2 regions of the Rhodoferax sp. GW821-FHT02C08 genome follow, and region 2 is predicted to be linked to the other one. Evidence: riboswitches for the same ligand, from Rfam matches in the RefSeq annotation. Region 2 holds a riboswitch; the other holds the start of a gene.
The links. A riboswitch is a leader RNA that binds a small molecule or an ion and turns the genes downstream of it on or off. The one in region 2 is predicted to bind S-adenosylhomocysteine.
Positions count from the first base shown of each region.

Region 1 (15,155 bases), on a different contig from region 2:
CAGCTTGGCCGCGCCTTCGTCCGTCTTGGGCGGGAAGAATTCGAGACTGATAGGGAAATTGGATGCGAGGCTCATGGGGCTCTCTTTGCAAAAATGAAGAATTCACGGTTGCCATCGCCACCGGCGACGGCGCTGTCAAACCAGTCCAGCACTTCCAGGTCGAGCTCGGCGCAGCAATCGCGCAGGCGCGCTTCCACCACGGCGTACATGGATTCGTCGCGCACGATGCCACCCTTGCCGACCTGGCCGGGCTGCAGCTCGAACTGCGGCTTGACCAGCATCAGCAAATGGCTGTCGGGTTTGAGTAGCGGCACCAGGGCCGGCAGTATCAGCGTCAGCGAGATGAAGGACACATCGCCCGTGACCAGGTCGAACTCGGGCTCGGTATCCAGTCCGTCCAGGCCGGCCTTGCGGCGGTGCTTGGTGGGCGCCGCAACTTCGGGTTCGGCGTCCAGGGCGCGGGCATTCACCTTGCCGGTGGCCTGTGCCATATGGGCTTCCACCTCGGCGTCGTCGGCATCGTCGCTGTCGTCGTAGTCGGTGACTTCGCCGTTGCCGTTCATCCAGCTGTAGGGCGAGACGGGCTCGGGGTCGGTCACGGCTGCGGGTTCCCAATGCTCGGACAAGACATGCTCGCAAGCGTCCTGCAGGGACTCGGGCGTGAGCGAGCGGGCGTTCAGCCCCTCCACACACAGCACCCGCTTGTCCTCGCGCAGCTTCTGGTGCAGCTGGCCATGGCCTACGTCCACCCCGGTGACTTGCGTCGCACCGGCTTGCAGCAGGCAGTCGGTAAAGCCGCCAGTGGACTGGCCCACGTCGAACACTTTCAGGCCGCTGGCGTCCAGGCCGACATGCTTCAGCGCGGCTTCGAGCTTGAGCCCGCCGCGCGAGACATAGCGTGCCTCGGCAGCGTCCAGCAGTTCCAGCTGGGCATCTTCCGGGATGTCGTCCTTGTTCTTGGCGACATCACGCCATTTGATGCCGTCAAACCAGCGCATGCCTCCGGCAATCAGGCGCACGGCCTGCGAGCGGGATGCGGCCATGCCGCGTTCTACGAGTAATTGGTCAGCGCGCATGGGGCTCCGTATGGGGGTGATAACTCCCCCGGGGAGCGGGGGAGCGGACGCTTTAGTAGCGGTATGTTTCGGCCTTGTAGGGGCCGTTCTTGGACACGCCGATATAGGCGGCCTGCTCGTCGGTCAGTTCGGTCAGCATGGCGCCGACCTTCTTCAGGTGCAGGCGGGCGACCTTTTCGTCCAGGTGCTTGGGCAGTACGTACACCTTGCCGGGCTGGTAGGCGTCCTTCTTGGTGAACAGTTCGATCTGGGCGATGGTCTGATTCGCGAAGCTGGCCGACATCACGAAGCTCGGGTGGCCGGTGCCGCAGCCCAAGTTCACCAGGCGGCCCTTGGCCAGCAGGATGATCTTCTTGCCGTCAGGGAACTGGATGTGGTCCACCTGGGGCTTGATTTCTTCCCACTTGTACTGCTCCAGTGCGGCAACTTCGATTTCGTTGTCGAAGTGGCCGATGTTGCAGACGATGGCCTGGTCCTTCATCTTCAGCATGTGGGCGTGGGTGATGACGCTCTTGTTGCCGGTGGTGGTGACGAAGATGTCTGCGTGTTCGCAGGCATAGTCCATGGTCACGACGCGGTAGCCTTCCATCGCGGCTTGCAGTGCGTTGATCGGGTCGATCTCGGTCACCCACACTTGTGCGCTGAGTGCGCGCAGCGCCTGGGCCGAACCCTTGCCCACGTCGCCGTAGCCGGCCACACAAGCCACCTTGCCGGCAATCATCACGTCGGTGGCGCGCTTGATGCCGTCCACCAGGGATTCGCGGCAGCCGTAGAGGTTGTCAAACTTGCTCTTGGTCACCGAGTCGTTGACGTTGATGGCGCGGAACAGCAGCGTGCCCTTGGCCGACATTTCGTTCAGGCGGTGCACGCCGGTGGTGGTTTCTTCGGTTACGCCGATGATCTCAGCCGACTTGCGGGTGTACCAGGTGGGGTCTACGGCCAGCTTGGCCTTGATGGCGGCGAACAGCAGGGTTTCTTCTTCGCTGGTGGGGTTGCCGACCACGCTGATGTCCTTCTCGGCGCGTTGGCCCAGGTGCATCAGCAGCGTGGCGTCGCCGCCGTCGTCCAGAATCATGTTCGGACCTTCGCCGGGCGTACCCTTGGCGCCGAAGTCGAAGATGCTGTGGGTGTAATCCCAGTAGTCTTTCAGCGACTCGCCCTTGATGGCGAAGACCGGCGTGCCGGCGGCGGCAATCGCAGCAGCGGCGTGGTCTTGGGTCGAGAAGATGTTGCACGAAGCCCAACGCACTTGGGCGCCCAGGGCTTGCAGGGTTTCGATCAGCACGGCGGTCTGGATCGTCATGTGCAGCGAGCCGGTGATGCGCGCGCCCTTCAGCGGCTGGGCTGCGGCGAACTCTTCGCGGATGGCCATCAGGCCGGGCATTTCGGTTTCGGCGATGCGGATTTCGCGCTGGCCCCAGGCGGCCAGGCTCAGGTCGGCAATGGCTTGGTCGGCGGTAGAAATTGGTTTGAGAACTGCGTTCATGGTGGGCTCCAAAACAGGTTGGTACATGTTGGTAGGGCCACTGCGCAGACGCTGAACCGGGACTCACCCGAATTTCAGCCTAGCAGGCAGTGGGTGAGCGCGGTTATCACTAAATGGATGGATTCCGAGCCTCACACCGGAGCCTGGGGTGGCCAGGCCGGGGGTTGCAGCGCTCCTCGGAATCCGGCCATTATAAGGAGAAGCCGCTGCGCCACGCATGAAAGTCGTGTAACCGGACGCGTACGGCCTTTATTTCTTCCGCTTGCTGGTGCGCGCCGACCGCGCCTGCGGAGCGCTGAGGCGCTGGCTTTCCTGGTCCAGCCACAGCAGGGTTTCGGCATGTGACAAAAATCTGCGCAGGTACTCGGGCGACAGCTCGCGCATCGTGGCCAGGGAACGCAGCACCAGCATGTGGGAATTCAAGGGCCCCGCGTTTTCCGGGCCCCGTTTGAGCGATTGCTCCACCTGGTCCACAACCGCAAACTTGGACCAGACCTCCCGGAAACCTTGCACACTCTTCAGCTCGGGCCGGCCACCCCAGCCAATCGCGGGAGCATTCTCCTCCGCAGTGGGCTGGGTGGCGGTACGGATGTAGGCGTTCAGCGCGGCCAGCGGAGAGGTGGGCGGGGGAGAGGATTCGGAGCCGCTTGCCAGTGGCCTACGCCCGCCACGTTCGGTATAGGCCATCAGCCCTGCTTGCAGCTTGCCCTCCACGATGCGCCGCACGGGCTCGGGTGCAGTCTGCAAACGCTGTTGCAGGGCTTCCAAGTAGCGAAAGCGCACAGGGTCCCAATGCTGCGCGTCAGCGCTGCGCAAGGACGCCAGCACAGCCGCTGCATCGAAAGCCTCTGGCGGCATCATGGTGCCGGCGGCTTCTCGGCTGTTGAGCGGGGCACCGGCGCCATTTCCACCCGGCGGTTTTGCGCACGGCCTTTATCGTCATCGTTCGACGCCACGGGTTGCTCGGCACCAAACGCGGCCGCAAACACCCGCGACGAGGGCATGCCGGATTCGATCAGCGCGCGCGATACCGTGAGCGCACGTTGGGCTGACAGCTCCAGGTTGTCGGTGAAATGCTGGTTGCGGTCGATGATGGGCTGGTTGTCGGTAAAGCCGCTGACCATCAGCATGTCGTCCCGCGCACCCAGGTAGACCTGCAGCGGCGGCACCAGGCTCTTCAGCAATTGCCGCCCTTCGGGACGCAACTGGTCCGAGTTCACCGGGAACAGCACGTTGCCGCTGATGCCGATGCGGCCGTTGTTCAAGGTCACGCGGCCTGTGGCCAAGGGCACGGCCAGGGCCTTTTCCAGGGCCATGCGGCGCTGCTCTTCGCTTTGGCGCTTGGCCACTTCGGCCTGCAGATTGGTGACCAGGTCCATCTGCACCACCAGCACCCCGACCAGCACCAGCACAAAGGCTCCCAGCAAGCCCGACATCAGGTCGCCAAACACCGCCCAGACGGGCGCGGTCTGCTCCACGCCGTCATTTCCGTCCTCCCAGTCTTCCGCGCCGGTCATCCCGCAACCCCTTCCGCGCTGCGCAGGCGGCGCATGTCTTCCACCACCGTCTGCTGTGCGGCGATGCTGAGGTCAATTACCTCACGCGCCTGGGCCACGTAGTAGGCCAGTTGTTCGTCGCTGCGCGTTGCCGACTGCTGGATCGCGCCCTCCACGCGCTGCAGGCTGTCCGCCAGTTTTTCGTTCGACGCGCTGAAGAGTTGCACACCATGGCCAAAGGCTTCGCCCAGGCTGGCCAATTCCACGGCACTGCCGGTGACCTGCGCCGCCACCTGTGCGGTCTGGCTGGTGTGTGCCTCCACCGTTTGGGCAAACTGGCCGCCCGCAGAGTCCAGCACGCTGGCAGCGGATGCCACCAGCGACTCGATGGCGGTGCGCTGATCGCCAGCAGCCTGGTTCAGCGTCTGCAGCAGTGTGTCGAGTTGGGCCACCAGCTGGGTGCGTTCTGCAAACGCCTGGTTGTCGCGTTCGCTGAATCCGGCCATTTGCTGGCGCAACTGGGCAATCACTTCCGCTGCAGCTTGGGGCGCCTCGGCCGCCGTGGCCATCAGCCGGGCCATGGGCTCTTCCAGGGCCGTGCCCAAGGTCGCCAAATGGGTCACCACGGCTGACTGCAATTGCGCCAGCCGGTCCACTGCGGCCTGGCCACGGGTGGATTCTTCGGCGCGCAATGCTGCCAGCTCGGTGCGCCAAAGGCTGGCCAATTGGTCCAGGCGCTCGCCCTGCTGCTGCGTCCAGCGGCCTTCTGCCTCGGTATGGCTGGCCAGCAAAGCTTCAGACCGGTCCACCAGATCAGCCACCTGTGCCAGGCTTGCAGCGGCTTGTTGGCTGGTGTGTGCCACCATTTCGCCGGCAGTCTTCTCCAGCGTTTGGCACACGGTCTGTTGCTGGGCCAGCGCCTGCTCGCCCATGGCACGCCATTCGCCCTGCAGCGTGTGGGTGGTGGACTGCAATGCCTGCGTCCAGCCCTGCAGATGCAGCTGATCGGCGGCCGTTTGTTCCTCGCGGGACTGGGTTGCAGCCGCCTGTACCGAAGCCAGCAGCGTGCTGGAGCGTTGTTCGAAAGTGTCGGCAAAGCCTTGCAGTGCGGTGTGCGAGAGCTTGGCCAATTGCGCCAGGCGCTCGCTCTGGTCCTGTGTCCAGCGGGCCTCTGCGGCGGTATGCGCGGCCAACAAAGCTTCAGACCGCGCCACCAGATCAGCTACCTGCGTCAGGGTTGTCTCGGCGCGTTGGCGGGTGTGCTCCACCATCGCGCCAGCGGTCTTCTCCAGCGTTTGGCACACGGCCTGTTGCTGGGCCAGGGCCTGTTCGCTCATGGCGCGCCATTCGCCCTGCAGCGTGTGGGTGGTGGACTGCAATGCCTGCGTCCAGCCTTGCAGGTGCAGTTGGTCCGCGGCCGCTTGCGCGTCCCGGGACTGGGCTGCAGCCGCTTGTACCGAAGCCAGCAGCGTGCTGGAGCGCTGTTCAAACGTATCGGCAAAGCCTTGCAGCGCCGCGTCAAATCGTGCCGCCTGGGCCTCGCTGCTGCGCACATGGTTGTGTTGCGCGGCGGCCCAGCCATCGGCCGTGCGCGCGGCCGCTGCGTCCCAGCTCTGGGCCAGGCCATTCAGCTGGCTTTGCGTGGCGTCAAAGACGCGTTGGTGCAGCCGTGTGGATTCCTGCGCCATCTCGGCCATCGCCGCCTGGACCACCGGTTGGATGCTGTCGCCTGCCGCGCGTGCCGCAGCGGCCAGGCTGGCCTGCAGCGATGCGCTGACGGAGCTGGCCAATTCGCCATACGCCCCCGACACCTCGCGGTGAAACTGCGCCTGCTGCCCTTGCAACTGCTCGCTCAACTGCTGGCTGCGGCGCTCCATGCCGTCCATCATGACCTGCAGGCGCGCGGCCACCTCGGGCAGCGCGTGGGCCTGCATTTGCACGGCCTTGAAGGCGTCATGGCGCTGTTGCGCCATGGAGAAGGGCCGTAAGGTGGTGGCAATGCGTGCATCCAGCAGACGCACCACGTCCAGCCGTTCGCGCCGGGCCATGGCCGATAGCAGCCCCAAGACCGCCGACGCCGCCACCCCGGCGACCGAGGAGCCAAACGACAGACCCAGGCCCTTGATGGGCGCCGCCAGGGCGGAGCGGATGGCATGCAGATCGGTGGAGCCCTCCAGCGCAAACACCGCGCCCTTGAAGGTCACCACCATGCCCAGGAAGGTGCCCAGCATGCCCAGCATCACCAACAAGCCCACCAGATACGGCGTCAACGCCAAGCCAGGCAGAGCGCTGCGCTCGCCCTCGACACGCATGCGCACGGGGTTGCGCAATAGTGCTGGCACACGTTCCAGCCAAGTGGGCAAATCAGCGGGTGGCTGCACCAGCTCGGCCAGCGCAGTGGCCAGCAATGCCGTGTCGGCCCTGAAGCGTCGCAGCTCCAGCGCCCCCAGCAGGTACACCCCGGCGATCACCGCGGTGACGGCCAGCGCCAACGCGCTCGTGCCCACAAACCCATAGCCCACCCAGGCCACGCCCAGCAGACCGATGGCGAAGATGGCGGCGAAAACAAACCTATTCATACTGCGTTCTCAACTTTTTCAATATCCCTACGCGGCGCCGCAGTGGGCGTACGTTCAAGCGCGGTTTCCCGCTGGAATGCCTCTGCCAGACCCATGATGGGCTCCAGCCGCAGGTCCAGCTCGGCCAACATGACGGCCTGCTGTTCCTTACCAAACCGGTCCAGCCATCCGCCAGGTTGGTGCCACAGGGCGGGCGCCAAGCCGGCGGATGGCTGCGACGGGTCCGTGCGCAATTGTTCAAACCGGTGCTTCAGCAGCGTTGGGATGGTGGCCAGCAACTTCTGCTCGCGCGCTGCCAGCATTTGCTCCCACACGGCGTCCAGAGCCGCCAGCTGCCGCAAGCTGGGCGACACCGCTGCAATCGCCTCGCGCACATTCACGCGCAAGGGCGGGAGCATCAAATCCATCTGGCGCTGAAGGTCCAGGTGGCGCTGGCGAAATACCGCGTAGTCGGCCACCGCTTCTTCGGGCGCGGCTGGCACCGGCAGGGGCAAGGGCTCGGGATTACGGCCCCGCCGCCGGCTGGCACCCGCATCGGCCACCGTCACCGGCTTGGTGGTGATGGCGTGGATCAGGACTTGGCGTACCTGCTGCATCTGTGCGGCGACATCCACGCTGCGGCCCATCTGGACGGGCTTGCCAGCGGGCTGGGCGGCCGCACGCGTGGTCTGGATGGCTTGCAGCGCGCCGCGCAGCGTCACCGCGTCGAACACGCCCAGCAGCACGCTCAGCTGCTCGGCAGAATCCACGCTGGCGCCCGCCTTGCCGACGGAGGCCGGGTCACCAAGCAGGCGAACAAGTTTGGAACTGCTGAAGTTCGTGCGCAAAAAAGATTCCTTTGCACCCAGGAGGTAGCGGCAATGGGGCTCAATGTGGCTGTATGGGGGCACCTGCCCATTCCCATAGCGATGGGCCAGTGGGCGTGGGCACGGCGGACTCGCCGCAGCCCCATGGTGAAAACACCTTGCGCGTAGCGCTTGTAGCCGGGCATGCATTCGGTAGCAGCGTGCTGTTTCCGAATGGCCTTGGCTGGGCGCGGATTGTACCGGGTGCACTTTGAGCGCTTCCCCGGTCGGCTATGTGCTGGCAGCTCCACCGCGCGAGCTGTGTAGGAAAATATTAAAGAAAATGCACTCTGGCGCAGGTAATACCTGCGCAGGCAGCTATTTTTTTAGTAGCGAACCCGAATTCACCTAGAACGGGCTTAGATGGATGCCATCGACATGGCGTCGTCGTCATGGCGGCGGCGGTTGCTGTCGGTCTCGTTGAAGATGATCTCGTGCACCACGCGGATGCTGGCCTGGACGATGGCTTGCGCGTTGACCTCGAAATGCGCGCGCAGTGCGGCACGCGAGTCGCTGCGGCCAAAGCCGTCCGTGCCCAGCGTCACATACCGGCGGCCCTCGGGCACAAAGGCGCGCACCATCTCGGGCAGGGCCCGCACATAGTCGGTGGCGGCGATGATGGGGCCGCTACTGGCCGCCAGCTTGCGGCCAAACCAGCTATCCACCATGGGCTTGGCGCCCTGGCGCCACAGCCGCTCCTGGGCCTGGCCTTCGCGGGCCAGCTCGATGTAGCTGGTGACGCTCCACACATCGGCCGCCACGCCGTGCTCGCGCTCCAGCAGCTCGGCGGCCTTCAGCACTTCGCCCATGATTGCGCCGCTGCCGAACAACTGCACCCTGCGTGGCAGAGGCTTGCCCTGGCGCAGCAGGTACATGCCGCGCAGCACATCGGCATGCGCTTGGGCGGGCAGGCTGGGATTCTCGACGCTTTCGTTCGTCACCGTGACGTAATAGAACTCGTCCACCTGGGCCTCCAGCATCTGGCGCGCACCGTGGTCGATGATGACGGCCAGCTCGCCCGCAAAAGCCGGGTCGTAGGCGCGGCAATTGGGGATGGTGGACGCCACCAGATGGCTGCTACCGTCCTGGTGCTGCAGGCCCTCGCCGCCCAGCGTGGTGCGGCCCGAGGTGGCGCCAACCAGAAAGCCCCGGGCCCGCTGGTCCGCAGCGGCCCAGATCAGGTCACCCACGCGCTGGAAGCCGAACATGCTGTAGTAAATGAAGAACGGTAGCATGGCCAGCCCATGCGTGGAGTAGCTGGTGGCGGCTGCAGTCCAGGAAGACAGGGCGCCCGCCTCGCTGATGCCCTCTTCCAGAATCTGGCCCGACACCTCTTCCTTGTAGAACAGCATGGACTCCGCGTCCTCAGGCTGGTAGAGCTGGCCAAAGGGTGCGTAGATGCCGACCTGGCGAAACAGATTGGCCATGCCGAAGGTGCGCGCCTCGTCGGCCACGATGGGCACAACGCGCGGACCCAGCACAGAGTCCTTCAGCAGCGCACCCAGTTGGCGCACAAAGGCCATGGTGGTGCTCATGGCCTTGCCGTCGGCATGCAGGGCAAAGGCGGCGGTGCTCTCCAGCGCGGGTATGGCCACGGGCGGTGCGGTTCTTTCGCGCTGTGGCAGGTAGCCGCCCAGGGCCTGGCGCCTGGCCTGCAGATAGCGCATCTCGGGGCTGTCGGCAGCGGGCTTGAGAAAGGCGGCCTGGGTCACCTGCTCGTCCGTCAGCGGCAGCTGGAAGCGCTCGCGGAAGGCCAGTAGATCCTCGCGGTCCAGCTTCTTTTGCTGGTGCGTGGTCATGCGGCCCTGGCCCACGGAGCCCATGCCATAGCCCTTCATGGTTTTCGCCAGCACCACGGTGGGCTGGCCCTGGTGTTGCGCGGCCTTGGCAAAGGCGGCGTGGATCTTCACCGGGTCGTGGCCACCACGGCGCAGTTGGTCAATCTGCTCGTCGGTCAGGTGGGCTACCAGCGCCTGCAGCGCCGGTGTTTTGTTGAAAAAAGTGCGGCGGTTGAAGGCGCCGTCGTTGGCGCTCAGGGTCTGGAATTCGCCGTCCACCGTCTGCGCAAAAGCCTGGGTGATGGCATGGCCGTGGTCATGGGCCAGCAGCGCATCCCATTCCGAGCCCCACAGGCACTTCACCACGTTCCAGCCCGCGCCGGCAAACAGGGATTCCAGCTCGTCCACGATGCGGCCGTTGCCGCGCACCGGCCCGTCCAGGCGCTGCAGATTGCAGTTGATGACGAAGACGCAGTTGTCCAGCTTCTCGCGCGCGGCCAAGGTCAGCGCGGCGATCGACTCGGGCTCGTCCATCTCGCCATCGCCAAAAAAGCCCCAGACTTTGCGGCCAGCGGTTTCCAGCAAGTTGCGGTGCGCCAGATAGCGCATGAAGCGCGCCTGGTAGATGGCGTTGATCGGCCCTATGCCCATGGAGCCGGTGGGGAACTGCCAGAAGTCCGGCATCAGGTAGGGGTGCGGGTAGGAACTCAGGCCCTGCAGGCCTTGGCCCTCGGCTACCAGCTCTTGCCGGTAGTGCTGCAGCGCGCTCTCGGGCAAGCGCCCCTCCAGGTAGGCGCGCGCATACACGCCGGGCGCCGAGTGCGGCTGGAAGTACACCAGGTCGCCGCCATGGCTGGGCGTGCGCGCATGGAAGAAATGCTGAAAGCCCACCTCGAACAGATCGGCAGCCGATGCGTAGCTGGCGATATGGCCGCCCAGCTCGCCATGGGCTGCGTTGGCACGCACCACCATGGCCAGGGCATTCCAGCGCAGGATGGCAGACAGGCGGCGCTCCAGGGCCAGGTCGCCCGGGTACGGCGGCTGTTCGTCCACGCCTATGGTGTTCAGATAGGGCGTGACGGGCTCGGGGCGCCAGCCCAGCTTGCGGCTGCGTGCGTGGGCCAGCAGCGCGTCCAGCAGCTCCACCGCCCGTGCCCGGCCCGCTTGCGGACCCCAGGCCTGGAGCAGGCTGTCCAGCGCGTCGCACCACTCACGCAGTTCTTCGGGATCGTTCGCGTCCTGCTGTTCCATGCTGCGCACCTTGTGGTTTTAGCCGTTGCGGAACAAGAAGCTGTAGGCGTTCAAGGCCGGCACGCCGCCGAGGTGGGCGTACAGCACTTTGGAGCCTTCGGGGAATTCGCCCTTGCGCACCATGTCGATCATGCCGTGCATGGATTTGCCCTCGTACACCGGGTCGGTCAGCATGCCTTCCTGGCGTGCGCACAGGCGGATGGCTTCGAGCGTACCGGCGCTGGGCAGGCCGTATTCAGGGCCGCCGTAGCGGGTGTCCAGCACCACATCCTTGCTTTCGATGGGGCGCCCCAGGTCCACGATTTCGGCGGTGTGGCGCGCGATGCGCAGGATTTGCGCATGGGTTTTTTCAGGCTTGGCCGAGGCGTCGATGCCAATCACTTTGTCGGCCCGGCCATCGGCGGCAAAGCCCACCACCATGCCGGCCTGGGTGCTGCCCGTTACCGAGCAGACCACGATGTAGTCGAACTTGAAGCCGAGTTCGGCTTCTTGCTGGCGCACTTCTTCGGCAAAGCCCACAAAGCCCAGGCCGCCCAGTGGATGCTCGGAGCAACCTGCCGGAATCGGAAACGGCTTTCCGCCGGCCTTGCGCACGTCTTCCATGGCCTGCTCCCAGCTGGGGCGGATGCCGATGTCGAAACCGGCGGCGTCCAGCCGCACGTCGGCGCCCATGATGCGCGACATTTCGATGTTGCCCACGCGGTCGTACACCGCGTCGGAATAGTTCACCCAGTTCTCCTGCACCAGCACGCACTTCATGCCCAGGTGGGCGGCGACGGCGGCGACCTGGCGGGTCTGGTTGGACTGGATGCCACCGATGGACACCAGGGTGTCATAGCCGCCCGCGATGGCCTCGGGGATCAGGTATTCCAGCTTGCGGGTCTTGTTGCCACCGAAGGCCAGGCCGCTATTGCAATCCTCGCGCTTGGCGTACAGATCCACCTTGCCGCCCAGGTGTGCGCTGAGCCGCTTCAGCGGGGTGATGGGCGAGGGGCCAAAGGTCAGGGCGTGGCGCGGGAATTTCTGCAGGTTCATGGTGGTAGCTCGCAAAGTTAAAGACGGTGGACGCGCAACGCGGGTGCCTTGCAACGCATAGCCAAATTCTAGGGAGCACCCTGCTTAACAGGGTTGCAAACATTCTTCCTTATTTATTTTTAAAACCTTGATTCTTTGATATGGTTGTATTTTTATGTCTTGATAAGCAATATGTGCGCAACAAAAGTAAAAACCAAGACGGCACCCGCCGACAACGTTGACCACGCCATAGACCGTACCGACAAAGCCATATTGCGCGCCCTGCAGCGCGATGCGTCCATGACCAACGTGGCGCTGGCCGCCAAGGTGAATCTGAGCCCGCCGGCCTGCCTGCGGCGGGTGGATAGGCTGAAGCAGCTGGGTTTTATTTCGGGCATCGTCGCGCTGCTGAACCCCAAGGCGCTGGACGCCAGCATGCTGGTGCTGATAGGCGTGGTGCTGGACCGGTCCACGCCGGAGTCATTCGCCCTGTTCGAGAAAGCGGCAGCCAAGGTCTCGGGCTGCATGGAGTGCCATGTGGTGACGGGCGAGTTTGACTATTTCATGCTGCTGCGCACGCGCGACAACGACAGCTTCAACAACCTGCACGCCACGCAGTTGCTGCACCTGCCGGGCGTGCGGCAGATTCGCTCGTTCATGGTGCTCAAGCAGGTGCTGTCCACCACGCAGTTCCCCATCTAGAGGCTGATTTACCAGCCGGTGTAGGGTCGCCCGTCGTGGTGCAGATAGCGCCCACGGTCGGCCGACGTCGTCGCCGCCAGGGTGCGGCGCATGGCGGCCACGCTGGCCTCTACCGTCAGGCTGGCGCCGGGGCCGCCCATATCGGTTTGCACCCAGCCCGGGCACAGCGCCAGCAGGGTGGCGCGCGGATAGTCGTGCTGGGCGGCGGCCACCGCCATGTTCAGTGCGGCCTTGCTGACGCGGTATGTCCAGCTGGCGCTGGAGGCCACGCTGCTGATCTGCCCCATGCCGCTGGTGATGAAGGCGAATACGCCTCCCCCTTCCTCCACCAAGGGCGCTACCTGGGGAATGGCCTGCATGGCGCCCAGCACATTGGTGTGCATCACACGGTCAAAGTCCTGCTGGGTGGGCGGCGAGGTGGCGCCACCTTGTGAAAACAGGCCCGCGACGTACAGGGCCAGATGGATTTTTTCGCCGTCCAGCTGCCAGGCCAGGCCGCTGATGCTGGTCGGGTCGGCCACGTCCAGGCGCAAGGCCTCGGCCCCCACGGCCTTGAGGCGGGCCAGGCCAGCTGCGTCTCGGGCGGTGGCGATGACGCGATCGCCGGCTTCGGCGTACTGGCGCGCAAACTCCAGGCCTATGCCGCGCGACGCGCCCAGGATGAGTATGTTGGCCATGCGCAATCTCCTATATGGAAAATCCTATGCTAGCGCACATAGCACCTGCGCCAGTAGCTCCTATATGTGTAGCAAATAAAAAAGCCCCGGCATGCCGGGGCTCTTGTCGCTATGGGTGTACAGCGCGGTCAGGTCACCATGCCCAGCACCCGTGGCAGCCACAGGGTGAGGCTAGGCCAGAAGGTCACCACCAGCAGGAAGGCGATCATGGTTTTGAGCCACGGCCATACGGCCACGGTCAACTCGCTGATGCCCATCTTGGTAATGCCCGAGGCCACATACAGGTTCAAACCTACGGGCGGGTGGCACAGGCCCACTTCCATGTTGACGGCCATCAGAATACCGAAGTGCACCGGGTGGATGCCCATCTTGACGGCCACGGGGAACAGGATGGGCGCCATGATCAGCACGATCGCGGCGGGGTCCATGAAGTTGCCGGCGGCCAGCAGGATCACGTTCACCAGCAGCAGGAATGCCACCAGGCCAAAGCCCTGGGCGCTCATCCACGCGGCCATGGCCTGTGGAATTTGCTCGGACGTCATCAGGAACGAGAACAGCACCGCGTTGGTAATGATGTACAGCAGCATGGAGCTCATGGCTGCGGCACTGCGCAACGATTTGGGCACGTCGCTCAGCTTCAGGTCCTTGTAGACAAACACCGAGATGAAGAACGCATACACCGCAGCCATGGCCGCCGCCTCGGTGGGGGTGAACTTGCCGCTGTAGATGCCGCCAATCACCACCACGATCAGTAGCAGACCCCACATGCTGTCGCGGAAGGCCTTGTAGCGTTCCTTCCAGGTCGCCTTGGGCATGCGCGGGTAGTCCAGCTTCTTGGCGCGCCACCAGGTGGTGACACCCAGCAGAAACGACAGGCACAGGCCGGGCACGATACCGGCCAGGAACAACTGGCCCACCGAGGCCGAGCTGACGGCCTCGCCATTCGGGCCCACGCCGTTCATGCCGGCGGTAGCGATGGAGTAGATCACCAGGTTGATGGACGGCGGGAACAGGATGCCCAAGGCGCCCGAGGTGGCGATCACGCCGGCCCCGAATTGCTTGGGGTAGCCCTGCTTGACCATCGCCGGCAGCATGATGGAGCCCACAGCAACCACGGTGGCCACGGATGACCCGGAGATGGCGGCAAACAGCGCACAGGCCAGCACGCCGGCCAGGCCCATGCCGCCGTACCAGTGGCCGATCATGGAGGTGCAGAAGTTGATCATCCGTTTGGCCACCCCCCCGTGCGTCAGGAAGTTGCCCGCCAGAATGAAGAACGGGATCGCCATGATCTCGAACTTCTCGATGCCGGTGAACAGCTTCAAGGCGACCGAGGCCACTGGCACATCGGTCAGCGTGAACAGAAAGGTCAGTACGGTCAGGCCCAGCGCGATCGAAATCGGCATGCCTGTGATCATCAAGAGGACCAGCAGAGAAAAAATGATGAGGGTATTCATGAGCAGTCTCCGGCGGCTTAGTGGGCTTCTTCGTCAACACCAGCCACGGTATGCGCCGCATGGGGCACCTCACCGGTCTGCCAGAACTGCCAGGCAACCTGCAGAAAGCGGAAGCACATCAGCGACGAGCCCAGCGGCACGCAGGAATAGGCAATCCAGGTGGGAAGTTCCAGGTCGGGCGAGGTGGGGCCTTCGGGCACATCACCCAGGTCCAGGCCCAGCATGTGAAACAACGCGTAGTGAAAGCCGTTTTCCCACACAAAATTCGCACCCAGCGTGGCCACCACGCCGGTAAACAACGCACCTGCCAGCAGGCCGAACAGTACCAGCCACTTGGCTTTTTCGGGGGGCAGCTGGCGCACCAGCACGTCCACGCCCACATGGGTGCCGTTGCGCACGCCATAGGCCGCGCCAAACTTGGCCATCCACACGAACATGTAGATGCACAGCTCTTGCGCCCAGCTCACGTCGATGCGCACGGCGTAGTCCTGGATATAGGGCACACCGCTCAGAAAGCGGTGCACCACCGCCATAAAAATCACCAGCGTCGCAGCCCCGATGAGGAAGGTGATGAGCCATTCCTCCAGGTGGTTGAGTATTCGGTTGAACATGGAATCTCCAAAGCGCGCCCTTGCCATGGCGAGCATGGCAAGGGCGCGCAGTTGTTATAGGAATTACTTGGGAGCGACGAAGCCTGCTGCCTTGTACGCGGCTTCAATCGTGGTCTTGCCCACGCGCGCTTCCATTTCCTTGTGCACGGGCATCAAGGCCTTTTTCCATTCGGTGATTTCAGC
Region 1 is NZ_JBWKVR010000005.1:264,449-279,603, reverse strand. It holds gene metF (methylenetetrahydrofolate reductase [NAD(P)H]) at 1-75, opposite strand, end outside; gene AC07VY_RS08700 (TlyA family RNA methyltransferase) at 72-1,076, opposite strand; gene ahcY (adenosylhomocysteinase) at 1,129-2,562, opposite strand; S-adenosyl-L-homocysteine riboswitch at 2,651-2,746, opposite strand; gene AC07VY_RS08690 (DUF2894 domain-containing protein) at 2,812-3,423, opposite strand; gene AC07VY_RS08685 (OmpA family protein) at 3,420-4,079, opposite strand; gene AC07VY_RS08680 (DUF802 domain-containing protein) at 4,076-6,637, opposite strand; gene AC07VY_RS08675 (DUF3348 family protein) at 6,634-7,464, opposite strand; gene mdeB (alpha-ketoglutarate dehydrogenase) at 7,842-10,511, opposite strand; gene AC07VY_RS08665 (1-aminocyclopropane-1-carboxylate deaminase) at 10,530-11,546, opposite strand; gene AC07VY_RS08660 (Lrp/AsnC family transcriptional regulator) at 11,718-12,227, shown strand; gene AC07VY_RS08655 (SDR family oxidoreductase) at 12,236-12,904, opposite strand; gene AC07VY_RS08650 (TRAP transporter large permease) at 13,033-14,361, opposite strand; gene AC07VY_RS08645 (TRAP transporter small permease) at 14,379-14,972, opposite strand; gene AC07VY_RS08640 (TRAP transporter substrate-binding protein) at 15,036-15,155, opposite strand, start outside.
Region 1: linked by a shared signal. The riboswitch ahead of ahcY (adenosylhomocysteinase) and the one ahead of metH (methionine synthase) in region 2 are both predicted to bind S-adenosylhomocysteine.

Region 2 (15,155 bases):
GCACCGTGCCCTGGTTGCGGCCTTCAAAGCCATGCAGCACCGCGTTGTTCACCAGATTGGTCACCACCTGGCCTAGGGCCCCAGGGTAGCTGTCCATCCACAGCCCGGACGGTATCTCCACCACCACCTTGTAAGGCGTTCGGGCAAACGAAGGGCGCAGGCTGCTGACGATTTCGGCCACCACCTCGGCCAGAGCGAAGCGCCGGCGCTGGGCGCTGGTCTGGTCCACGGCCACCTGCTTGAAGCTGGCCACCAGCTCTGCAGCGCGGTACAGGTTGCGGGTGGAGATATCGGTAGCCTGCTCGACACTGGACAACAGCTCCTCCAGGGCGGTGCGCCGCAGCCCATCCTGCATGGACTGCCTGAACTTGCGCACCTCGTCGCCCAACGCGGTGACCGCCATCAGACCGTTGCCCAGCGGCGTGTTCAGCTCGTGCGCCACACCGGCCACCAGCCCGCCCAATGCGGCCATTTTTTCGACCCGCACCAGGTCGGTCTGGGTCTGGCGCAGCTCGGCAATGGCGGTGGAGAGATCGTCGTTGGCACTGGCCAGGGCCTCGGTACGGCGCGCCACGCGCTCCTCCAGCTCGGCGTTGAGCTCACGCAGGGCGTTATCGATACGGTACATCTCGGTGATGTCCACCCCGGCCCAGACCATCATGTGCAGAGCCCCGATCTGCACCGTGTCGCGTGATAGCTGGATCAGCACTGGCTCGCCATCACCGCGCAGCATCCAGGCCTCGGCGGTGGCATGCCCAGCCTGGAGCGCGGCAAACATGGCCGCGCGGTCGTCTTGGGAGCGCCACATATTCAGCTCCGTCGCGGTGCGGCCCAATGCGTCTTCACGGCGGCGCCGGAACACCCGGCACCAGGCCAAATTCACGTCCAACAGAGCGAACGGAGATTCCGTGCTGGTCACCGACATTGCCACCGGCGAGGTGTTGAAGATGGCCTGTGATTTCTGCTGGCGCTCCTGCAGCGTGGCCGCCATCTTTTCCAGGTCACCCGAGAGGCTGTTGAACTCGGCGATCGTCCCCTGCTGCCAGGGGCTGACCTGCTCGCCGGCCGATATCTGACCAGCGCGCACCACAATCCGCCGCAGCGGACGTATCAGGCGGGACGCCCAGAACGGAGCCAACAGGAAGCCCACGACCAGCGCCCCCAAAAACACCGTAAAAACAATCACCACCAAGCCACGGATCTCGTGGTTCTCCAGGCCGGAGGGCATGCCACCCACGAAATACCAGTCCAGGTCCATGGAGCGGGATACGGCCGGATGAAAATTCCTGTCCATGAAGCGGAACAGATCGGGCAAGGCCTGGCCCTGCTGAAATGTCGATATCAGCGGCAGGTTCAGCACATTCACACGGCCCACGAGCGCCCCCCCCTCGGTATCCGCCAACACCTCGCCGCGCCGATCCACAAGCCAGATGAGGGAGTCGCGCTGGCCCGCCACCAGCTGGAAGGTGCGCAGCAAATACGATAGCGGCACCTCTGCCACCAGCACACGTTGGGCATCCACTGGATATGCCAACCCCACTGTCACCACGCCAGACAGCACGGACAGGTATTTATCCCCCCAAACCAACTGCTGGCGGGTTTGGGCAGCGCGAAACAGCGGGTTCGCCGACAAATCGCTGCCCAGCCATTCCTCGCGCTGGGCGCGCAGAGTCTCGGGTACACCGGCCGCCAGCACGCGACCAGACCCCGACACCAGGTAAATGGCCCCCATCACGTGCGCGTTGCCCACGGCTTCATCCAGCAGCGCATTCGCCTGCGACGCAGGCGTCAGCCGTAGCGCCTGGCTGAGCACCTGCACACGCGACTCCACCGAGCCCAACAGAATCTCCATCAGGGCGGCCATCTCGCCGATGTCCCGGGCCACCTCTTCCTTGTTGGCCTGCTCGATCTGCGGAATACGCATCCACAGAATGGCACTGCCCACAATCACCAGTGTCACCAGCATGGTGGCCACCAGCAGACCCCCCAGATAGCTGCGCAGCCGCAAAACCATCATGGCAAAGGCACGAATTGACCCGCCTGGATCTGGGTGAACATCATCTTGCGCGTGGCATCGCCAAAGCGGTCGAACTGGATGCTCTGCTGCAGCCCTTCATAGGGGCCGTATTTCAGCAAGGCATCCTTGAGCGACTCATACCAGGACCGCCGCTCCAATGCCTGCAGCAGCACCGTACCCGTGTCAAACGCAGCTACGGAACTAAAGCTGGGTGGCCGCGCAAACCGCACTTGGTATGCATCCCGGAAGCGGCGGTAGCGCTCGGAAGTGTCAGCACGGTCAAACACCTGGGCCGTCATCATGCCCTCTACCGCACGCCCGCCCAGTTCAACCAGATAGTCGCCAGAAGCCCACTCCGAGGCTGTCTTGGGCAAGCCTGGGGCCAGCTTTTCGGCCTGCTGGGCCAGTTGCGCCACGTCCAGCGTTCCGGCAATGAACAGCAAGCCATCCGGCCGGCCGGCCAGCATCTGGCGCACGCTGTCGCCCACGCCCTGCCCCTCCGCGCCAAAAGGCACCTCGACCGCCACCTGGCCGCCCGCCGCAGCAAAGGCAACCCGGAACTCCTGAACCCAGGAGCTGGACAGACTTTTGTTGCGTACGTCATACAGCACGGCCACGCGGCGCTGGCCTCTTTGCACCAGCTTGGCCGCGTAGGCGCTGGCGTTTTCGTGCGCATTGCGGTTCATGCGAAAAAAATAATCGTCCTTGCCCACAAAATCCATGGACGTCACCGTGGGGCTGACCAGCACCAGCTGGGCCGCATCGGCCAGCGGCACCACCAGCGCGGCGGTAGCGCTGGTAAACGAACCCACCGCAGCCACCACCTTGGCCTGCACCAACGCCTGCATGGCTGTCTGGGCCTGCAGCGGCGTCTGGCCGCTGTCACGCACCACCAGCTCAATCGGGTGGCCGTCCAGGCCACCAGTCTGGTTACGTTGCTCGAGGGCCAGCATCAGGCCATTGCGACCATCCTCTTCGACATCCGGGCTGCGATTGGACAAGCCGGCTATGAAGCCTATGCGCACCGGCTGGCCGGGGCCACAGCCTGCCAACAGCCCTGCCAGCAACAGCCAGGGCCAGAATTTCACGGCTTTTTACCCAGGCGCTGCGCCAGCCAGGGCAGCAGCTCTTCGATGACCATGGCCTTGGCATACAAGTAGCCCTGGGCCTCGTCGCAGCCCAGGCTGCGCAAGATGTTGGCCTGGACCTCGGTCTCCACCCCTTCGGCCAGCACCTGCATGCCCAGCTGGTGGCCCAGCGGCACGATCATCTCGGCAATGCGCGCGCCCAACCGGCCCGAGTCCAGCGAACTGACAAACGCGCGGTCAATCTTCAGCCGGTCTGCGGGCAACTGGTCCAGGTAGGACAGCGAGGAAAAGCCGGTGCCGAAGTCGTCAATTGCCACCGCAATGCCGCGCTCCTTGATGGCACGCAGCACGCTGGCGACGCGCTCCATACCCATCACGGCCACCGACTCGGTGATCTCCAGCTCCAGGCAGTCGGGTGGCATGCCGGTGTCGGCCAGCGCCTCGTCCACCGTGGCCAGAAACTGGGGCTGCGCGAACTGTACTGACGACACATTCACCGCCATGCGTATGCCCTGTATGCCCGCGGTACGCAGCTGGCCGTGGGCGTGCAGCGCCGTGCGCAGGACCCAGGCGCCGATGGCCACGATCAGACCGGACTGCTCGGCCACCGGAATGAAGCGATCGGGCGGCACAAACTGGCCGTCTTCGGTACGCCAGCGCAGCAGCGCCTCAAAACCTATGGGCAGCCCGGTGCGCAAGGACATTTGCGGTTGGTAGACAACAAACAAGCGTTCGTGGTCAAAGGCCCGCTGCAGGCCATGCAGCAAGCGGGTGCGCTCGCGTGTGGCAATGCCGATCTCGGCGGAGTAGTAGGCGCTACGGCCCTGGCCCAACTCCTTGGCACGCTTGAGCGCAATCGACGCGTTCTTCAGCAGCTCCAGGCCGCTACCCCCGGCCGCATCGCAACGCACCAGGCCGATGCAGATGGACACCGGGCGCTGGATGTCCTCGATCTCGAACGGCTGCTCGAACACTGCGCGCAGCACCTCGGGCTGGACCCGGATTTCTGCGCCAAACAAGGCAAAGGTGTCGCCACCCACGCGCGCCAGAAACGCGTCGCCCCCATGCAGAGCGCGCAGCCGACGGGTGATCGCGACCAGCAACAGATCGCCGTACACGTGGCCAAACATATCGTTGGTCTCGGCAAACTGGTCCACGTCCATCAGACCCAGGGCGCAGCCTTGCGCCGCGCCATCAGCGATCGCCCGGTCCATATGTTCGATCAGAGCGGTGCGGTTGGGCAAACCCAGCATGCGGTCCACATAGGCATGGTCGCGCAGGCGGGCCACCAGCTCCACATTCGCCGCGCACAGGGCGATATTGGTGCAAAACACCTGCATCAAATGCATGTCCACCGCGCGCAATGGCTGGCCCGAATACACAAACGCCGCAAAGTCGCCCGACTCCCGCCCTTCGAAAAACAAGGTGATGCTGCGCTCGGTGACCAGGTTGCGGCGCTCCGCCAGGCATTGCGTCAGGCTGGCGACGATGTGCGGATCATCGATCTCGCTGATACGGCGGCGCATCAGATAGGCCAAATGCCCGGCCGCCGCAATCACCACGTACTGCGCAGTGCCCTCACTGATGCCGGTACAGGCACATACCAGGCCTTCCGCCTCGATGCCGATCAAACCGGCAATCTGGGTGATCACGCCCTGGGCGAAAGTCTGCACCCCGGCATCGGCAATGAACTGGTTACTGGCCGCCACGATCTGCTCCAGCCCCCGCCGGCTGGCGTCCAGACGGCACAGCTGGTCGTAAGAGCGGATGGCCGTGGTCAGCGCGGTATAGAGCTTGGTGCGGGTCAGCTCGCTCTTGGTCTTGTAGTCGTTGATGTCGTAGCGGCGGATGGTCTCGATCTCGGGCGCCTGGCCGGGCTGCCCGGTGCGCAGGATGATGCGCAGATTCGCCAGACCCAGCCCTTCGCGAATGGCGCCTACCGTAGCCAGACCCGCGTCTTCGGTTTCCATCACCACGTCCAGCAGCACCACGGCCACGCCGGTTTCGTCGCGCAGCATCTGCAAGGCCTCGGCGGCCGAATAGGCGTGCAGCAGTTGCAGGCCACGACCCTCGACCTCCAGGCCACGCAAGCCGTAGGAGGTGCTTTCGTGCACATCGGGGTCGTCATCCACCACCACAATGCGCCAGGCCTCTGGCATGGCCGCACCCGCAGAACTCTCGGCGGCCGACGGAGTGTCTATGAACTCAAGCAGATCATCGTCATCCATGGGCAGTCCGGCAGAAGGCGTGGCGCTAAGTGGGTGGTTAACTCAGTTTCTTACAAACTGTAGCAAAGTACAAGTTTGTAGTAAGTTGAGCGGCTAAGAACGTGTTTGCGTTCTAGTACCCCATCTTCCACCTAAAACCAGGCGCCCGCATGCGGACGAGCCCCTGGTTTTTACAAATTGGGTGCCAACAGGCGTTGCAGATCGGCCTCGGCCACACCCCGGCGCTGGGCCAGGTCTTTCAGCTGGTCTTCGGCGATCTTGCCGACGTTGAAGTACACGCTGTCCGGGTGCCCCAGGTAGAAGCCGCTGACGCTGGCTGCCGGCAGCATGGCCAGGCTTTCGGTCAGCTCCATGCCGATTTCATGGCATTGCAGCAGCGCAAACATGTCCTGCTTGGCGCTGTGGTCCGGGCAGGCCGGGTAGCCGGGCGCGGGGCGGATGCCGGTGTACTTTTCGCCGATCATGTCCTCGACGCTCAGCGCCTCCTGCGGCGCCGTGCCCCAGAGGTCGGTGCGCACGCGCTGGTGCAGGCATTCGGCAAAGGCCTCGGCCAGGCGGTCAGCGATGGCCTTGAACATGATGCTGGAATAGTCGTCCAGCTCGGCCATGAACTGGGCTTCCTTCTTCTCGGCGCCCAGGCCGGCGGTGACGGCAAACATGCCGGCGTAATCGGCCACGCCGCTGGCTTTGGGTGCCACGAAATCGGCCAGGCAGCGGCTGGGGCGCATCACGCCATCGACCGCCTGCTTTTCGGTCTGCTGGCGCAGGCCGTACCAGGTCATGGCGACCTCGCTGCGCGACTCGTCGGTGTAGAAAACGATGTCGTCATCATTCACCGTGTTCGCCGGGTACAGGGCAATCACGCCGTTGGCGGTAAGCCAGCGGCCCTCGACCACGCGTTTCAGCATGGCCTGCGCGTCCTTGTAGACACGGGTGGCTTCTATGCCGACCACCTCGTCGGTCAGGATCGCCGGGTACGGGCCGGCCAGGTCCCAGGTCTGGAAGAACGGGCCCCAGTCGATGTACTTGGCCAGCTCGCCCAGGTCGAAATTCTTGAAGACGCGGCGGCCGATGAACTTGGGCGTTTTGGGTGCATAGCCGGTCCAGTTGATCGGCGTCTTGTTGGCCCGGCATTTGGCCAGCGGCCACAGCGGGGTCTGCTTCTTGTTGGCGTGCTGCTGGCGCACCTTGTCGTAGTCTGCGTTCAGTTCCGCTATGAAATCTGCAGCACCATCCCCAAGCAGACTCTGCGCCACACCCACGCTACGCGATGCATCGGGCACGTAAACGACGGGGCCGTCGTAGTGGTGGGCGATCTTCACCGCGGTGTGCACACGGCTGGTGGTGGCGCCGCCGATCATCAGCGGGATTTTCTTGATGCGGAAGTGGTCGTCCTTCTGCATCTCACCGGCCACGTACTGCATTTCTTCCAGGCTGGGCGTGATCAGGCCGCTCAGTCCCACGATGTCGGCGCCCTCGACCTTGGCGCGCGCCAGAATCTCGTGGCAGGGCACCATCACGCCCATGTTCACCACCTCGAAGTTGTTGCACTGCAAGACCACGGTGACGATGTTCTTGCCGATGTCGTGCACGTCGCCCTTGACGGTGGCGATGATGATCTTGCCCTTGGTGCGCACGTCGCGCCCAGCGGCTTCATCGAGGCGCTTTTCTTCCTCGATGTAGGGAATCAGATGCGCCACCGCGGACTTCATCACCCGCGCCGACTTCACCACCTGGGGCAGGAACATCTTGCCCTGGCCGAACAGGTCGCCCACGATGTTCATGCCGGCCATCAGCGGGCCTTCGATCACGTGCAGCGGACGGCCGCCCTTGGCCAGAATCGCCTGGTAGGCCTCTTCGGTGTCGGGCACGATGAAGTCGGTGATGCCATGCACCATGGCATGGCTCAGGCGCTGCTCCACTGTCACCGGATGGTCCGGTGTGCCGCGCCAGTCCAGGCGCTTGCTCTCGTCCTTGGCGCCGCTCTTGGCGGTTTCGGCGATCTCGACCAGACGCTCGCCGGCGTCGGGCCGGCGGTTCAGCACCACGTCTTCGACGCGCTCGCGCAGCACCGGCTCCAGATCGTCATACACGCCGACCATGCCAGCGTTGACGATGCCCATGTCCATGCCGGCCTGGATCGCGTGGTACAGGAACACGGTGTGGATGGCTTCGCGCACCGGGTCGTTTCCGCGGAACGAGAAGCTCACATTCGACACACCGCCCGACACCTTGGCGCCCGGCAGGTTCTGCTTGATCCAGCGCGTGGCTTCAATGAAGTCCACCGCGTAGTTGTTGTGCTCTTCGATGCCGGTGGCCACGGCAAAGATGTTGGGGTCGAAGATGATGTCTTCGGGTGGATAGCCCACCTCGTCCACCAGGATGCGGTAGGCGCGTTCGCAGATCTCGATCTTGCGCTCATACGTATCGGCCTGGCCTTTTTCGTCAAAGGCCATCACCACCGCCGCCGCGCCGTAGCGGCGCAGCAGCTTGGCGTGGTGCTTGAACTGCTCCACGCCCTCCTTCATGCTGATCGAGTTGACGATGCCCTTGCCCTGGATGCAGCGCAGGCCGGCCTCGATCACCTCCCACTTGCTGCTGTCGATCATGATCGGCACGCGGGCGATATCGGGCTCGCTGGCGATCAGGTTCAGGAAGCGCACCATGGCCGCCTTGCTGTCCAGCATGGCTTCGTCCATGTTGATGTCGATCACCTGGGCGCCGTTTTCCACCTGCTGGCGCGCCACCGACAAGGCCTGGTCGAACTCGCCGTTCAGGATCATGCGGGCGAAGGCCTTGGAGCCGGTGACATTGGTGCGCTCGCCGATGTTGACGAACAGCGTGCCGGGGCCGATGAGCACGGGCTCCAGGCCGGACAACAGCATGGGGGGGACGGAATTTGCGACGGGTTCGGACATTCAACTCACCTGTGGAGGGGGCATGGTTCAGGTGAGCGTCGTTGCGGTCTCGTACACAGAGCTTTCCAAGCCTGACGGGAACCAGCCCCGCTGCAACGCTCCTTGGAAGCACCGATTTTAAAGGCTATGCACGCACCTGCCGGCCTACCCCCTACTCCAAGAAAGCTCTAAACTTCTGGCACGGACCATCTGTTACCTCTACCCCCTCCCCCAGCATGTTTGAAAACTTCTTTGGCAGCAAGAAAACCGTCCAAGGTCAACAACCCGAAGATCTTCTGCCCAAGCAGCGCATGCGGGCCGTAGAAGGGTCCGAATCCGCCAACCGGGCAGCCGAGCTGCTCATCGCTCCCACGGCGTTGATGCAACTGCGACCCGAAGAGGCGCTGACCGTGGTGAGCTATATGACGCCGCGCCGCATCCCGATAAACACCACCTTCATCGTGGAGGGCGACAAAAGCGAAACCGGCTACATGGTGCTACTGCTGGAGGGCGAGGTGACGGTAGAAAACGTCATCGTCAGCCGGCGCAACCCGGTCACCGTGACCGTGCTGGGCCCGGGCAGCCTGATTGGTGAAATGGGCTTGATCGACGGCCAGGCCCGGCTGGCCTCGTGCACCGCCAGCACCAACGTGGTCTGCGCCATCCTGTCGCGTGCCGCCCTGGAAAAGCTCAGCCAGGACGACCCGCACACCGCCGCCAAGCTGCTGCTGGCGATTTCCATGCGCGTGGCCGAGCGGCTGCGCGAAACCTCGGAAAAGCTCAAGCGCTACAGCCAGCTGGTACAGGCCATGCAGCAGGAAATCGACCATTTAATGCCGACCTGATTTGGCTCACCCCCAGGCTTCGCGCACTGCGTGTCGCTACTCCAACCCCCTTTGCAGGGGGCGAACCCGACGGCCCGGCAAAGCCGGTTCCGTGGGTTCCCTGGAATAGAAGCACCCCGGACGCCAATGGCACCGAGGAAGTTGGTTGCTTACTTGCTGTAGGTCAGCACGTAGAACTTGTTGTCAAAGAAGGTATTGGCGTAGTACGGCGACACGCTGGTGGTGATCTTCTTGCTGTAGTCGGCGCTGCCCTCGGCGGTGATGGCGTAGATCTTCTTGGTCTTGTGGTCCATGGCCATGGTGCGCACGCCGGCCATGGTGCCCAGCGCTTCGGACGGCTTGTAGGTGTTCGCGTCCACTTGCTCAAACACATTCATGACCGAGTTCACACCGTTGGTCAGGAACACCCGCTTCAACTCTGCGTCGTACACCACGTCGTCGTTACCACCACCGATTTCATAGGTGTACAGAATCGCGCCATTGTCGGCATCCATCACCGCAAAAGATGGCTTCACCGTCGCACTGCCACGGCAGCCCAGGAAGATGCGGTGGTTGGTCGCATCCAGCGCCAAGCCATTGGTCTGGGCGCAACCGGGTGTGGGCCACTGGGCGGTGACGGTCAGGTCCTTGGTGTTGATGCGGTACACCGCGTTCTCGTCGCGCGAGGCCATGTAGAAATTGCCTTGGCCGTCGGCTTCCGCGTGCTCAGGCTTCTTGGTGCTGACCTTGATGGAGCCGACCTGCTTCAACGAGGGGACATCGAGTACCAGCAACTCGGTACCGTCTTTTTCTGCACCCATATTGACAATGACGCGCTTGGTCGCGGGGTCATAGTGGACGGAGTCCAGATCGTCACCCAGCTTGATAGACGGCTGGGCTTGCAGCGTAGACAGCTTGAACGGCGTGATGGTGCCGTTTTCATTGTATGAAATGCCCAAGTCAAACTCGGAAATCACGGCGGCCCCATTGGAGCTATCGCTGGCCGTCGTACCGATGATGCCCAGCGCCTTGTGCTTGGCCAGATCGTAGGCCTGCAGACCCGCGCCGCGCCGACCGATGAACAGATGGCCGCGCGCGGCATCCAGTGACACGTAATCCCAGGCCGAGCCCTTGCCAGGAATCGCCGTAGCGTTATCCAGATGCCAGCCGTCAAACGCAGCGGCGGGCAGGGGCAGGGAAACAACGGCTGCGACAGCGGCCGCCACGGAAAGCAATTTGCACACGGACATAGGAACTCCTAAAGATGAGAGCCGCATCCTAGAACTGCGCCAGCGTTTGGCGCAGGGTGCAAATCCTTACGTAATTGCCGCAGTCGGCACTGAACCTAGGCCGGCTGCGCCTGGCGCACTGCCGAGCTGGGCAGGCCAAACACGCGGTCAAAAACCCAGTTGAAAACAAAGGCGTAGACCAGGAAGAACACCAGCAAACCCAGGTCCATCACCAGGGCCTGCCACAGCGTGGCATCGAACCACCAGGCCATCAAAGGCACCAGAAACACCGTCAGCCCGCCCTCGAAGCCGATGGCATGCGCGATGCGCCGGCCCACGCTGCGGCCATGCACGGCCTGTCGCGCTTCCCAGCGCTCAAACAAGGTGTTGAACACCAGGTTCCAGGTGATCGCAATAGCCGAAGCCGCGACCGCCACCACACCCGCCTCCTGCAGGCCGTGGCCCGACATGCCGGACAGACCATAAGTGCTGGCCAGGATGGCAATGGCTTCAAACAAGCCCACGTAGACAATTTTTCTCTTGATACCTTGCATGGCAAATCTGGGGGCGCTGGCGCCTTGGAACCGGGAATGCCGCCACTTTATGTCTTTAATTCTGATATATAAAGTCAGCTTATGTCAGTTTTATTGATAGATTGAGCCATGGCATTCACTACCGAGAGCGTGCAGGTATTTCTGGCCGTGCTGGACCGTGGCTCGTTCTCGGCCGCGGCGCGCACCCTGGGGCGGGTGCCTTCGGCGGTCAGCATGGCCGTCGCCCACCTGGAGGCCGAACTGGGGTTGGAGCTGTTCGACCGCAGCGGGCGCGAGCCCCGGCCCACCGCCACCGCGCGGTCGCTGGAGCCGCAGGCCCGCCTGCTGGCCGGCCAGCTGCAGCAGCTGAACGCCCAGGCTCTGGGGCTGACGCAAGGTCTGGAAAGCCGCCTGACCCTGGCCATCGCCCCCGAGCTGCTGGCGGCGCAATGGCGCAGCCCGCTGGCCACGCTGGCGCAGGAATACCCGCTGCTGGAGGTGGAAGTGCTGGCCGCACCGCAGGCCGACGCTTTGAGCATGCTGCACGCGGGCCGGGCCAATCTGGCCCTGGTGTTCGAGCGTCCCAGCCTGGACGGACGCGAGGGTTTTCAAGAGGTCAGCAGCGAAACCCTGGTGGCGGTGATGGCACCCGCGCTGCTGGCGCGCACCCTACAAAGCCCGGACGGCCTGCGCGAGGAACAGCTGACCAACACCCGCCAGATTGTGGTGGCCAGCCGCGACCTAGCCACCATAGACCGGCGCTTTGCCTTTGCGCGGCACTGCTGGCGCACCGACAACCATATCGCCGCGCTGGGCCTGATCGAGGCCGGCATCGGCTGGGGTTGGCTGCCGCAGTCCTTCGTGCGCAGCCAGATCGCCGCCAGCACACTGGTGCAGATTCCGTTCGACAACCTGACCAACCACATGGAGCTGTGGGTGGACGTAGTCTGGTCCAAGGAGCGGCCGCTGGGCCTGGCGGCGCGGCGCTTCATCGCCCTGGTCAGCGCCAGCCGTGAAGCCAGCAAGATGCTGGCGGCATCCGCGCAGAATTTATAAGAAATCGGCCTCTAGCGCAGGCAGTAGCTGCGCAGCAAGCTACCAATTTAGTAGCATCAACTCTCACTCACCTGGCTGTATTGCCGCGGCCCACGCGGCAAGCATGTAAGCCCCCGCCTGCCACCCACGGCCGAAATTCCAACGCCCGCGCGCCCATTGTTGACAGTCACTGAAAAGTAACAATAATTGAGCACGTCCGCGATTGCAGATACATGTCCATTATTGCAGACACAACCTACCCATCACTTAGGCATTTAGGAGTATCAACATGGCGTTTCGACTTCTGGCATTGGCGGCATTGGCCGCTACCTCCGTGTTTGCAACGGGAACGGCTTTTGCCGCCGGCACCCTGGAACAGGCTCTTGCGCGAGGCCGTCTGGTGGTGGGCACCGGCAGCACCAACGCGCCCTGGCACTTCAAGGGAGAGGACGGCAAGCTGCAGGGCTTTGACGTGGACATGGCCAAGATCATTGCCAAGGCCTTGTTTGACGACCCCGAGAAGGTGGAATTCGTCAACCAGTCGTCGGACGCCCGCATTCCCAACATCACCACCGGCAAGGTGGACATCACCTGCCAGTTCCTCACCGTCACCGGCGCGCGCGCGCAGCAGGTCGCCTTCACCATTCCCTACTACCGCGAAGGCGTGGGCCTGATGCTCAAGGCCAAGAGCCCGTATGCCAATTACGCCGCGCTGAAAAAGGCCGACGCTTCGGTCAAGGTGGGCGTGCTGCAAAACGTCTATGCCGAAGCCATGGTGCATGCCGCCCTGCCCAACGCCAAGGTGGCCCAGTTCGACTCACAAGATCTGATTTACCAGGCCCTGAATTCCGGCCGCGTGGATGCGGTCGCCACAGACCAATCGTCGATCGCCTGGTTCGTCAAACAGAACGCCGGCAAGTACATCGACTCGGGCTACGGCTGGAACCCGCAAACCTATGCCTGCGCCGTCAAGCGCGGCGACCAGGACTGGCTGAACTTCGTCAACACAGCCCTGCACGAAGCCATGACCGGCGTGGAATTCGACAGCTACGCCAAGTCCTTCAACACCTGGTTCGGCGTCAAGCTGGCACCGCCCAAGATCGGCTTCCCGGTCGAATTCCAATAAAGCCCCGTCTGAACAGACACACGGCAACCATTGCCCAGGCCGGGCAATGGCCCGATCAGCGAACCACCAACTGCTTAGCCGAGGCTGCACATGGGTTACACACTGAATTTCGCCGCCGTCTGGCGCAGCTTCATGCCCTTGCTGGATGGGCTGGGCCTGAGCCTGGTGCTGGCGGCCGAGAGCATTGCCATCGGCATGCTGATCGGGTTGCTGGTCAGCTTTGCCTTGATCTCCAAGCTGGGCGTGCTGCGCCGCACCGCCGGCCTGTACGTCACGGTCATCCGCAACACGCCGATTCTGGTGCTGGTGCTGTTTACCTATTTCGCGCTGCCCAATGTGGGCCTGCGGCTGGACGAAATTCCCTCCTTCGTGGCCACCCTGGCGATCTATTCAGGCGCTTATCTGGCGGAGGTGTTTCGTGCAGGGCTGCTGTCGGTGCCGGCCGGCCTGCGCGAGGCCGGCCAGACCATTGGCCTGAGCAAGATGCAGATCCGCACGTCCATCATCCTGCCGCTGATGTTCAGAAATGTGCTGCCGGCGCTGGGCAACACAGTGATTTCACTGTTCAAGGACACCTCTTTGGCAGCGGTGATCGCGGTGCCCGAGCTCACCTTCCAGGCCCGCAAGATCAATGTGGAATCCTTCCGCGTAATTGAAACCTGGGTGGTGGTCAGCCTGATCTACGTATGTACCTGCGCCGTGCTGGCCGCCGTGTTCCGGCGCATCGAGCGGCAACTCTCCATCCCACGGTAATCGCCATGGACTTCACATTCTCAGAATTCATCCAGCAGCTCTGGATCGTCCGCGGCTCGATTGCCTATGGGCTCGGGGTGACCATGGCGATTGCCGCCAGCGCGATCGTCCTTGGCACGGTACTGGGCATAGGCGTGGGCCTAGCGCTGACCTATGGGGGCCGCCCTTTACGCTGGCTGGCGCGTGGCTACACCGACTTTCTGCGCGGCACACCGGTGCTGGTGCTGGTGCTGGCCGGCTACTACGTGCCGTCGGCCATCGGCATCGGGCTCAGCCCGCTGCAGGCCGGCGTGCTGGCCCTGGCGGTGTTCTGCAGCTCCCACGTAGGCGAGATCGTGCGCGGCGCGCTGCAAGCCATCCCCAAGGGACAAATGGATGCCGCCAAGGCCATCGGCCTGACATTCCGCCAAACCTTTGCCTCGGTGCTGATGCCCTTGGCCCTGCGGCAGGTGCTGCCCGCCTGGGTGAATACTGCGGCGGAAATCGTCAAGGCATCCACCCTGCTGTCGGTGATCGGCGTGGGCGACTTGCTGCTGGCCTCGCAGGAAATCATTGCCCGCACCTTCATGAACCTGCCGTTCTATTTTCTGGCCGGGTTTCTGTACTTCAGCATCAATTTCTCCATCGAGCGCTTCGGACGCTTTGTGGAAAGAAAAACGACCATTCCATCGTGAGGACCTCTTGATGAGCAGCAATATTCTGGAAATCAGCAACCTGCACAAGCGCTTCGGCGATGTGGAAGTGCTCAAGGGCGTGGACTGCGCCATGCAGCAAGGCGACGTGGTCTGCATCATCGGCTCCAGCGGGTCGGGCAAGACGACCATGCTGCGCTGCATCAACATGCTGGAGGAGTTCAACGACGGGTCGATCCGCATCGCCGGGCAAGAAATCGGCTACGAAATGCGCGGCGGCACACGGCGACGCAAAAGCGAACAGGAGATTGCCCGCCAGCGCGCGCTCACCGGCATGGCCTTCCAGCAGTTCAATCTGTTCCCCCACATGACCGCCACCGAGAACGTCACGCTGGGCCTGATCAAGGTCAAAAAAATGGGCCGGGACGAAGCCGTGGCGGTGGCCGAGCGCTGGCTGGACCGCGTGGGCCTGCTGGCCCGCCGCAACCACTACCCCGGCCAGCTGTCCGGCGGCCAGCAGCAGCGCGTGGCGATTGCCCGGGCCATCGCCATGGAGCCCAAGCTGATGCTGTTCGACGAGGTGACATCCGCGCTGGACCCGGAACTGGTGAACGAAGTCCTGCTGGTCATCAAGGACCTGGCCCGCGAGGGCATGACCATGCTGCTGGTCACGCATGAAATGCGCTTCGCCTACGAGGTATCGACGCGGGTGATCTTCATGAACCAAGGCCGCATTGCCGAAGAAGGCAATCCGCGCGAGATGTTCGTCCAACCCCAAACCGAACGGCTGGCC
Region 2 is NZ_JBWKVR010000034.1:368-15,522, forward strand. It holds gene AC07VY_RS24895 (ATP-binding protein) at 1-2,017, opposite strand, end outside; gene AC07VY_RS24900 (ABC transporter substrate-binding protein) at 2,014-3,105, opposite strand; gene AC07VY_RS24905 (putative bifunctional diguanylate cyclase/phosphodiesterase) at 3,102-5,333, opposite strand; gene metH (methionine synthase) at 5,504-8,251, opposite strand; S-adenosyl-L-homocysteine riboswitch at 8,278-8,361, opposite strand; gene AC07VY_RS24915 (Crp/Fnr family transcriptional regulator) at 8,467-9,075, shown strand; gene AC07VY_RS24920 (YncE family protein) at 9,225-10,304, opposite strand; gene AC07VY_RS24925 (PACE efflux transporter) at 10,400-10,837, opposite strand; gene AC07VY_RS24930 (LysR family transcriptional regulator) at 10,946-11,872, shown strand; gene AC07VY_RS24935 (transporter substrate-binding protein) at 12,141-12,977, shown strand; gene AC07VY_RS24940 (ABC transporter permease subunit) at 13,068-13,730, shown strand; gene AC07VY_RS24945 (amino acid ABC transporter permease) at 13,736-14,404, shown strand; gene AC07VY_RS24950 (amino acid ABC transporter ATP-binding protein) at 14,415-15,155, shown strand, end outside.